2 regions of the Novosphingobium aeonii genome follow, and region 1 is predicted to be linked to the other one. Evidence: riboswitches for the same ligand, from Rfam matches in the RefSeq annotation. Region 1 holds a riboswitch; the other holds the start of a gene.
What was found. Region 1 has a riboswitch for thiamine pyrophosphate ahead of ACLIMP_RS08590 (TonB-dependent receptor). Riboswitches for the same ligand answer to the same signal wherever they lie in the genome.

Region 1 (3,947 bases):
CGTGGCATAGCCCTTGATGCTCTCGTCATTCATGAAGGTGGCGTACTGGCGGCCGACGTACTTGAGCGCGCTGCTGCCGAACAGGCGGCCGTCGTCATAAGTGGTGCCCATGGCGAACTGGAACTCGGGGCTGGATACCGCGCGCTTGCCCTTGGTCGGCAGATAATCGCCGCCGATGGCCAGGTCGTCGTTCAGGCGCGTGTGCAGGTATTCGCCCGAGAGATAGACGCTGACGCCCCTCGCCGGGCGATAATCGATCTCGCCGTCCAGTCCGTAGGAGGTCTGGCTGCCCCCATTGATCGTCGAATTGACGAGCGCGCCGCCGCTGTCGATCACGGTCGCCACCTGGCGGTTGCGGAAGTGATAGTGGAAGGCGGTGAGCGAGAAGGACAGGCTGGGGCCGATGTAGCGATAGCCCAGCTCCTCGGAGACCGAATATTCGTTCTTGAGATCCCCGCTCCCCTGGCTGACGAGTTCGCCGCCGTAATAGCTGTTGTAGAGCGCGAACTCGTTCGGGGTGCGGAAGCTCGTCGTGATGTTGGCGAAAAGCTGCTGCCGGTCGTCCAGCTTGTAATGCACCGCGGCGCGGGGCAGCGCGGCGAAGCTGTCGGCGCGCACTTTCGACTGTGGGCCGGGCAGGTAATTGCGGCCGTTGCGCAGCACGTCCACGCCCTTGAAGCCCAGGTCGACGCTCAGGCGCGGCGAAACCGCGATGCTGTCGGCCAGGAAGAAGCCTTTGGTGACGGTGACGGTCCGCGCATTCTCGTAAGCCAGCAGGCGGCCGTCGGCCGTGCGGATCGCCTTGTCCTGATAGCCCCACTGGTCCACCGGATGCCCATCGGCGCCGATCGAGGTGTAGGACTGGGTAACACGGTCGGTCCCGTAATCGAACCAGAGCCCGGCGGTGAGCGTGTGGGCGCCCGCCTGAAGCGTAAGCTTGCTGACATCGCCGACGCGAAGCTGCTTGCCGGTCCAGTTGCCAAGCACGGTGGCCACCCCGTCCACCGCGCCGGGCAGCGCGATCGGCTGGGTCAATTCCTCGGTGCCGAGAAAATTGCCGGTCGTGGCAAGCTGCGTGCCGTAAGGCGCATTGCCGTGGCCGAGCTGGAGATAGGCCGAACTGTCGAACGCCAGGCGATCGCCCAGCTTCAGATGAACCGGCGCCGCCACGTAGAAGTTGCGGAACGGCGCGCGGTAGAGCCTCCAGTAGTTGGTATTGCCCTCGGTGTACTGCCGATCGTAGTTGAAATCGCGGCCGGAGGCTTTCCAGTCGGCCAGCGTGGGGCTCGGATAGCTCGATGTCTTGGCGTCGTTGTACGAGAAGGAGATGCTGGCGCGGTTCCCGTCGCCCCATTCGCGCAGCAGCTTCGCATCGATATGCTGGCGCTTGTCGTATCCGGCGCCCCGCCAGTTGTCCGCGCGGTTGTTCGAATAGGAGACGAAGGCCTTGAGCCCGCTCGCCCCCAGCGTGCCGGTGTCCAGCCGCACGAAAACGCGGCGGGCATCGTAGGAACCGGCAGAAAGATTGACGAGGCCGCCCAGCTCCGATTTCGGATCGTCGAGCGTCAGCGATAGCAGCCCGCCCGCCGCGGCGACGACGGGCGCGTCGATATCGGCGGCCCCTTGCGCCAGCGCGATCTGCCGCACGTTCTCGGCATCGGCGAACTGCGAGGGATAGGCGTAGAAATAGCCGATATCGTTTTGCGGCGCACCTTCCATCACGACGCCGATCTGGTCCTGACCCAATCCGCGCAGGGTCAGGCTGGAACCGGTGGAGAGGCCGTAGGGATCGCTCGAAGACACGTTCGCGCCGGGCAGGAGGTTGACGAGCTGGAACGCATTGAGCGTCGGCGCCTGCTTGAGGATGAAGTCCGCCGAAATGGCGCTTACGGCCTTGGGCGCGGTCTGGTCCGGCAGCAGCCCCTCGGGATCGGGATGCCCGATCACCTGGATGTCGGACGGGCCGGCATCGTCGGCCGCCTCCGCCATCGCCGCGGGCGCGGCCAGCAAGGCCGGCAGAACCAGCGCGGCACCACCGATGCCGGTCAGGCCGCGAAGACAGGAAAAGTTACGGAAATTGGGCAGATTAATGGGCATCGTCTTACTGGGCATCTTCTCGCGTCCACTCCATCTGGAGGGACAACGGACCTGCCGCCAGCCCTCCCTACGCCGGTGTCAACCGGATCAGGTTCAGCGGGTCGTGGTCTGCAGACCACCTCTCAGCCGCGCATAAGCGGCCCCCCGGGGATAGGGCGCCTCTAGGCGGTCAGATGCGGGCTGGGAAGCGTTATTGAGAGCAAGGCACACCATTACCGCCCCACCGGCGTCCACGCGCGAGGATCCTGATCCACAGTCTTGCGGCTCTTTGCCTCCGCGATTTCATCCCGCCGCCCGCGCACGGCCTCGATCTGGCCGGCAGCGTCACGCGCATGGCGACTTTTGCACCGAAGGGCCGCATCGATCTGGCGACGGTCGACAACGAAATCGCCAGACTTGGGCGCCTCTGGTCAGTCAGCAACGCCAGCAATGAGGATAAGCTGGCAGCATTCCTCGACGCGGAAAGACTGGAGGAGATCGATCCCTTTGACCGCGTCCAGCTGGCTTACGTCGTGGACACATGCCGCGAGAGTACCTCCCTGTCCGAAGCCGGACGGCACCTGTTCTCCGCCTCGCGCGCGCGACGCAACAGCACCAACGACGCAGACCGGCTCAGAAAGTATCTGCCTCGCTTCGGATTGGATTTCGCAACAATCCGATAACGCAGGTTAGTGATGCCTGTTCACCGCAGACTAAAACTTAAAAAAACTTGATCTAAATTATGATTGTATAATTAGTCACCCATTGCCAGCATCGTTCCAATGCGACCACGGGATGTCGCCCGCGGCCCCATCAATTCACAACCCTTTTCGGACGATCATCGGTCACCAAGTAAAGTCGATGATTTTCTAACTTAGTATTCTACGGTTTAAGGGGTAGCCTATCAAGCAGAGTTCTGGTGATATGGTCGCCTATCAATACCTTGGGAGAGATGATGAAGGGTGGCCTTGCATGGCGATCAGCAGCGGCACTGTCCCTGCTCTTAGCCTGTTCCGGATCGACGCACGAGGTCGAAAGGGTGGGCATCTACTATCTCCAATCGGAGCGCCTCTCCGGCCCGGAGACGGTCAATGGTTACGGATCAGCCAATGTCGGCGTCCTGGTGACCATTGACGTGAAAGGCCATGTCATCGACGCTCGGGTAGGAGACAACTTCTACAAGCTCGACCCCAAGCCAGCTCTTGAAGCTGCGCGGAAGTGGACATTCAAGCCTCAGTCGTTCGACGGGCATCCTGTCCAGGCAGTTGGCTTCATAACGATCAACTACGAAGCCGCCGAAACTGCTCCTGACCCGAAAGTCCCGTTCCCGGAAGGTAGCCCTCAGGATACCGAGGTTACGCTGCGAAGGACCGCCTGTTACGGATCGTGCCCCGATTATGAGGTTTCGATCAGGGGAGATGGCCGCGTCCGTTTCTCCAGCAATTATCCTCGCTTTCCCGGAAGCGCCGCCGACGTGCATCGTGCATTCAACGGGTACAATGTACTCTGGCCCGGCCCTCATGAAACGAACGTCGAGCCTGAAGCGGCTGCCGCCTTGTTCCAGAAATTTCGAGATGCGCACTTCATGGGGATGAAGCCGGATTACACGGCCGGCGTCACGGATAGTCCGACCTATGAACTCACCCTGAGAGTCGGCACAACCTCCAAGGTGGTGGTCGATTACGTGGGCCGGTCTGTCGGCATGCCTCGGAGCATGACCCAACTCGAGGATGCCGTGGATACTCTGGCTCAGACAGATCGGTGGATTCGGGGCAACGGCGGTACTGTCGCTCTACTCAAGCAGCAGCGGTTCGACTTCACTTCTCAAGCCGGCGCAGACCTCGTTCAAAGTGCCATAAGGCTTGCGCAAG
Region 2 (3,947 bases), on a different replicon from region 1:
GAGAGGCTGCACGAGGATTCGATTCCGATCGAGGTCTTCCTGAAGTCGGTGGGCGAGCGGGTCAGGCGCGTGGCGGGCACTTCGGTGTTTCTTGCTTCCTCTGTCGAGGGGGTGCCGCCGGGCCTGCTGCACAATCTCAAGCACAACCATATCCTCCATGACCGCGTGGTGATCCTTACCGTCGCCAATCGCGGGGTGCCGCACGTCGGCGCCGAGGATCGCTGCGATGTCGAGGATCTCGGGCAGGGATTCTACCGGATGGTCCTGCGCTACGGGTTCATGGACGAGGCCGACATTCCCGCCGCGCTTGCCGCCGAGCACCGCGCGGGCGGCCCGTTCAAGCCGATGGAAACCAGTTATTTCCTCTCGCGCCAGACGCTTATTCCGTCGAGCCGACCCGGCATGGCGCTGTGGCGGGAAAAGCTCTTCGCCTCGATGGTCCGCAATGCGCAGAGCGCGATGGAGTTCTTCAAGCTGCCGACCAACCGCGTGATCGAACTGGGCAGCCAGCTTGAAATCTGACGGCACAAGCCATTGTGCTGTTGAGAATTAGTCGCAACTGCGATAGCACGGGCCCATGGTGATCCGTGCCGAATAGCTCTTCCACCCTGTCGCCCCCGCCTGAAACGGCCGATCCGGCTGCCGCGGCGCCCGCTGCTTCGGGCCAGTCCGCTTCGGTCCAGTCCGCTTCGGTCCAGTCCACTTCGGTCCAGTCTCCGCAGCCGGTGTGGGCGCCCTCCGACGAGATCCTGCGGCGGGGCCGTCCGGCGCGGCTGGCGTGGATGGCGCTGGGGCTGCTGCTGGTGGGGATCGGGGTGATCGGCATCTTCGTGCCGCTGCTGCCGACCACCGACTTCATGATCCTGGCGCTGCCCTGCTTCGCGCGGTCCTCGCCCCGGCTGGAGGCGTGGCTGCTCAATCATCCCCGGTTCGGACCGGGGCTGCGGGCATGGCGGGCGGAGCGGGCGATCCCGCGCCCGGCCAAGATCGCCTCCCTTGCCGGGATGACCATCGGTTTCGTCTCGTTCTGCCTGATCGCGCGCCCCGGGCCGCTGCCGGCGCTGGGCGTGGCGGCGGTGCTGCTGGGCTGCGCGACCTGGGTGATCCGGCGCCGCGAACCGCGCGGCGAGAGCTGAGGCCGGACCTTAACCGTCAGATCGGCCAGCCCTCGCGGCGATAGGCCGAATCCCAGAACATCCATTCGAAGCGGGTGGCATTGCGGAATGCGGTGGCCATGGCGGCGCGGGTGGCGGGGGCGGCGTTGGCGGCGGCTTCGTCCACCAGGGCGCGCACGCGCGCGGTCGCCTCGCCGAACGAAGGGGCTGCGTAAGTGTCGATCCATGCCGCATAGGGATTGGGCGAGGCAGCGCGCGGCTTGATGTCGCAGCCGACTTCCCAGTAGACCCAGAAGCAGGGCAGGATGCCCGCGATCAGTTCCTCGTAACTGCGCGTGGCGGCAAGGGTGGCGAGATAGCCGGTGTAGCCGAGGCAGGCCGGCGTCGCTTCGCTGTCCTGTGCCATCTGTGCCGTTACGCCGAACCGGGCGAAGAACGCCTGGTGCAGCGCTTCCTCGACCTGCACCGCCACTTTGGCACCGTCCGAGAATTCCAGCCGGCCCGCCGCCGTGGGCGCGCGGGCGGCCGCGATGGCCAGCACGCGTGCATATTCGGCAAGGTAGAGGCTGTCCTGCACGATGTAGTGGCGGAAGCTCTCCGCCTCCAGCGTGCCGCCCGCCAGTTCGGCAAGGAACGGATGCGCGAGGATCGACCGGCGCAGCGGGGCGACCTCGTCCCAGATGGCGTCGCAGAAGCTCATGGCGTTTCGTCCTTGAAGATGGCGCCCGGCGTGAAGGCGAAAGTCATCGAGCCGCAGCAGTGCATGTCCCTATTCCTCCGCCGGTATGAGCCGGATCAGGTTCGCGGGTTTGCGGACTGGGAACGGCCCCGATCCGCCTCTCAGCCCTGACAGCGCCAGGACACCCCGTGGGTTGAAGATGTCATGGCGGCCTAGGAAAAGGCGCGAGCCGCGTCAACGGCCGGTGGACGGCGATTGACGCGGCACCGGCTCTCGGCGATGTGCGGGGAAACACGGGCACGGGTTCGATCAAATTGGGGAATCGATGAGAATCGTCATCATCGACGACAGCGGGCTGCGCGCGACGGTTCTCGAGGAGGGCCTGCGCGATGCGGGCTATGACGACATTCACATCGTTCCGCCGCGCGGCGCCTTCGTGGCCCGGCTTGAGCGGATGGCGCCCGATGTCGTCCTGATGGACCTCGGCAGCCCCAGCCGCGACACGCTGGAGGAGATGCTCACCGTCAGCCGCGCGCTCGCCCGGCCGATCGCCATGTTCGTGGATCAGTCGGACGAGGCGATGATCGGTGCGGCCATCGATGCCGGGGTTTCGGCCTATGTCGTCGACGGGCTCCGCAAGGAACGGGTCAAGCCGGTGCTCGAACTGGCGGTGCGGCGCTTCAATGCCTTCGCACGGATACAGGCTGAACTGGACGAGGCGCGCACAGCCTTGTCCGACCGCAAGGTGATCGACCGGGCGAAGTCGATCCTGATGGCGCAGCGCAGCCTCTCCGAACAGGAAGCCTATGCGCTGCTGCGCTCGGGTGCGATGAACCAGGGCAAGAAGATCGTGGACGTGGCGCAGGCGCTCATCACCGCCAGCGACCTGCTGGGAGGCGGAATATGACGACGGACCTGCGCATCGCCTTCCTGCCGCTGAACGACGTGGCGGTGCTTGCCGCCGCACGGGAACGAGGGTTTGCCGAGGAGGAAGGGCTCGCGCTGGACCTGCTGCGCACGACGAGCTGGGCAACCTTGCGGGACCGGCTGGTCTATGGGCAGGTGCAGGCCGCGCACATGCTGGCGCCGCTCGCCGTCGCGGTGACGCTGGGGCTCAGCCAGCAGCCCGCCGCGCTTGCCGCGCCCTACAAGCTGGGCGTCAATGGCAACATGCTGGTCATGGCGAAGGATTTCGCCGCCGCGCTCTATCCCGATCCGGCCAGCCGCCTCGCCGATCCGCTGGGCACGGCGCACGATTTCGCCGGGGCCATCGGCCTCTGGCGCCGCAAGCCGGTGATCGGCGTGGTCCATCGCTTCTCCAGCCATGCGCTCATGCTGCGCTACTGGCTGGCGAGCGCAGGCGTCGATCCCGACCGGGACGTGGTGCTGCGGGTGCTGCCGCCCTCGCTGATGGTGGAGGCGCTGCTGGCGGCAGAGATCGACGGTTTCATCGCGGGCGAGCCCTGGGGCAGCGCCGCGATCGAGGCGGGCCTTGCCGAAACCGTGGCGGTGGGGGAGCGGATCTGGCGCCGCGGCGTGGAAAAGGTGCTCGCCTTCCGCCAGAACTGGCTGGAAGAGAACCCCGAAACCGTCGACCGGCTGCTGCGCGCGCTGGCGCGGGCCGCCGCGTGGTGCGATGCGCCGGAGAACCACGATGCGCTGGCGCACCTGCTGTCCGATCCCCGCTATCTCGACCAGCCGGCCGATCTCATCCAGCGCGCGCTGACCGGGCAGATCGTCGCGCGGGCGGGGGATGCGCCGATCTCCAATCCCGATTTCATGCTGTTCTCGCGCGAGGCGACGCCGTTTCCCTGGCGCAGCCAGGCGCTGTGGATCTATTCGCAACTCGCGCGCTGGGGCATGGTCGAACATACGCCCGAGAATGCGGCGAGGGCGGGGGCGGTATTCCGTCCGGACGTGTTCCGCCGCGCTCTGGCGGGCAGCGACATGCCGATGCCGGGCGCCAGCATGAAGCTGGAAGGCGCGGTGGCGGCGCCGCTCGCCGTGGGCTCGCGTCAGGGCGACCTGACGCTGGGGCCGGACAGCTTCTTCGACGGGCGCGTGTTCGATCCCGAACGGATCGAGGACTATCTTGCGGGCTTCGCGAAGCCGGATTGACCGGTTCGTTCCAGCGGCGGCGATTGCGCCCTTGC

Region 2: another riboswitch for thiamine pyrophosphate. It lies ahead of tenA (thiaminase II); the one in region 1 lies ahead of ACLIMP_RS08590 (TonB-dependent receptor).

The regions. Positions count from the first base shown of each region.
Region 1 covers NZ_CP176832.1:1,714,397-1,718,343, reverse strand. Annotated here, with positions in the region: gene ACLIMP_RS08590 (TonB-dependent receptor) at 1-2,097, opposite strand, end outside; TPP riboswitch at 2,145-2,254, opposite strand; gene ACLIMP_RS08585 (hypothetical protein) at 2,430-2,759, shown strand; gene ACLIMP_RS08580 (DUF6438 domain-containing protein) at 3,116-3,947, shown strand, end outside.
Region 2 covers NZ_CP176833.1:1,830,783-1,834,729, reverse strand. Annotated here, with positions in the region: gene ACLIMP_RS23470 (potassium transporter Kup) at 1-522, shown strand, start outside; gene ACLIMP_RS23465 (YbaN family protein) at 588-1,136, shown strand; gene tenA (thiaminase II) at 1,153-1,815, opposite strand; TPP riboswitch at 1,871-1,993, opposite strand; gene ACLIMP_RS23455 (ANTAR domain-containing response regulator) at 2,120-2,701, shown strand; gene ACLIMP_RS23450 (ABC transporter substrate-binding protein) at 2,698-3,912, shown strand.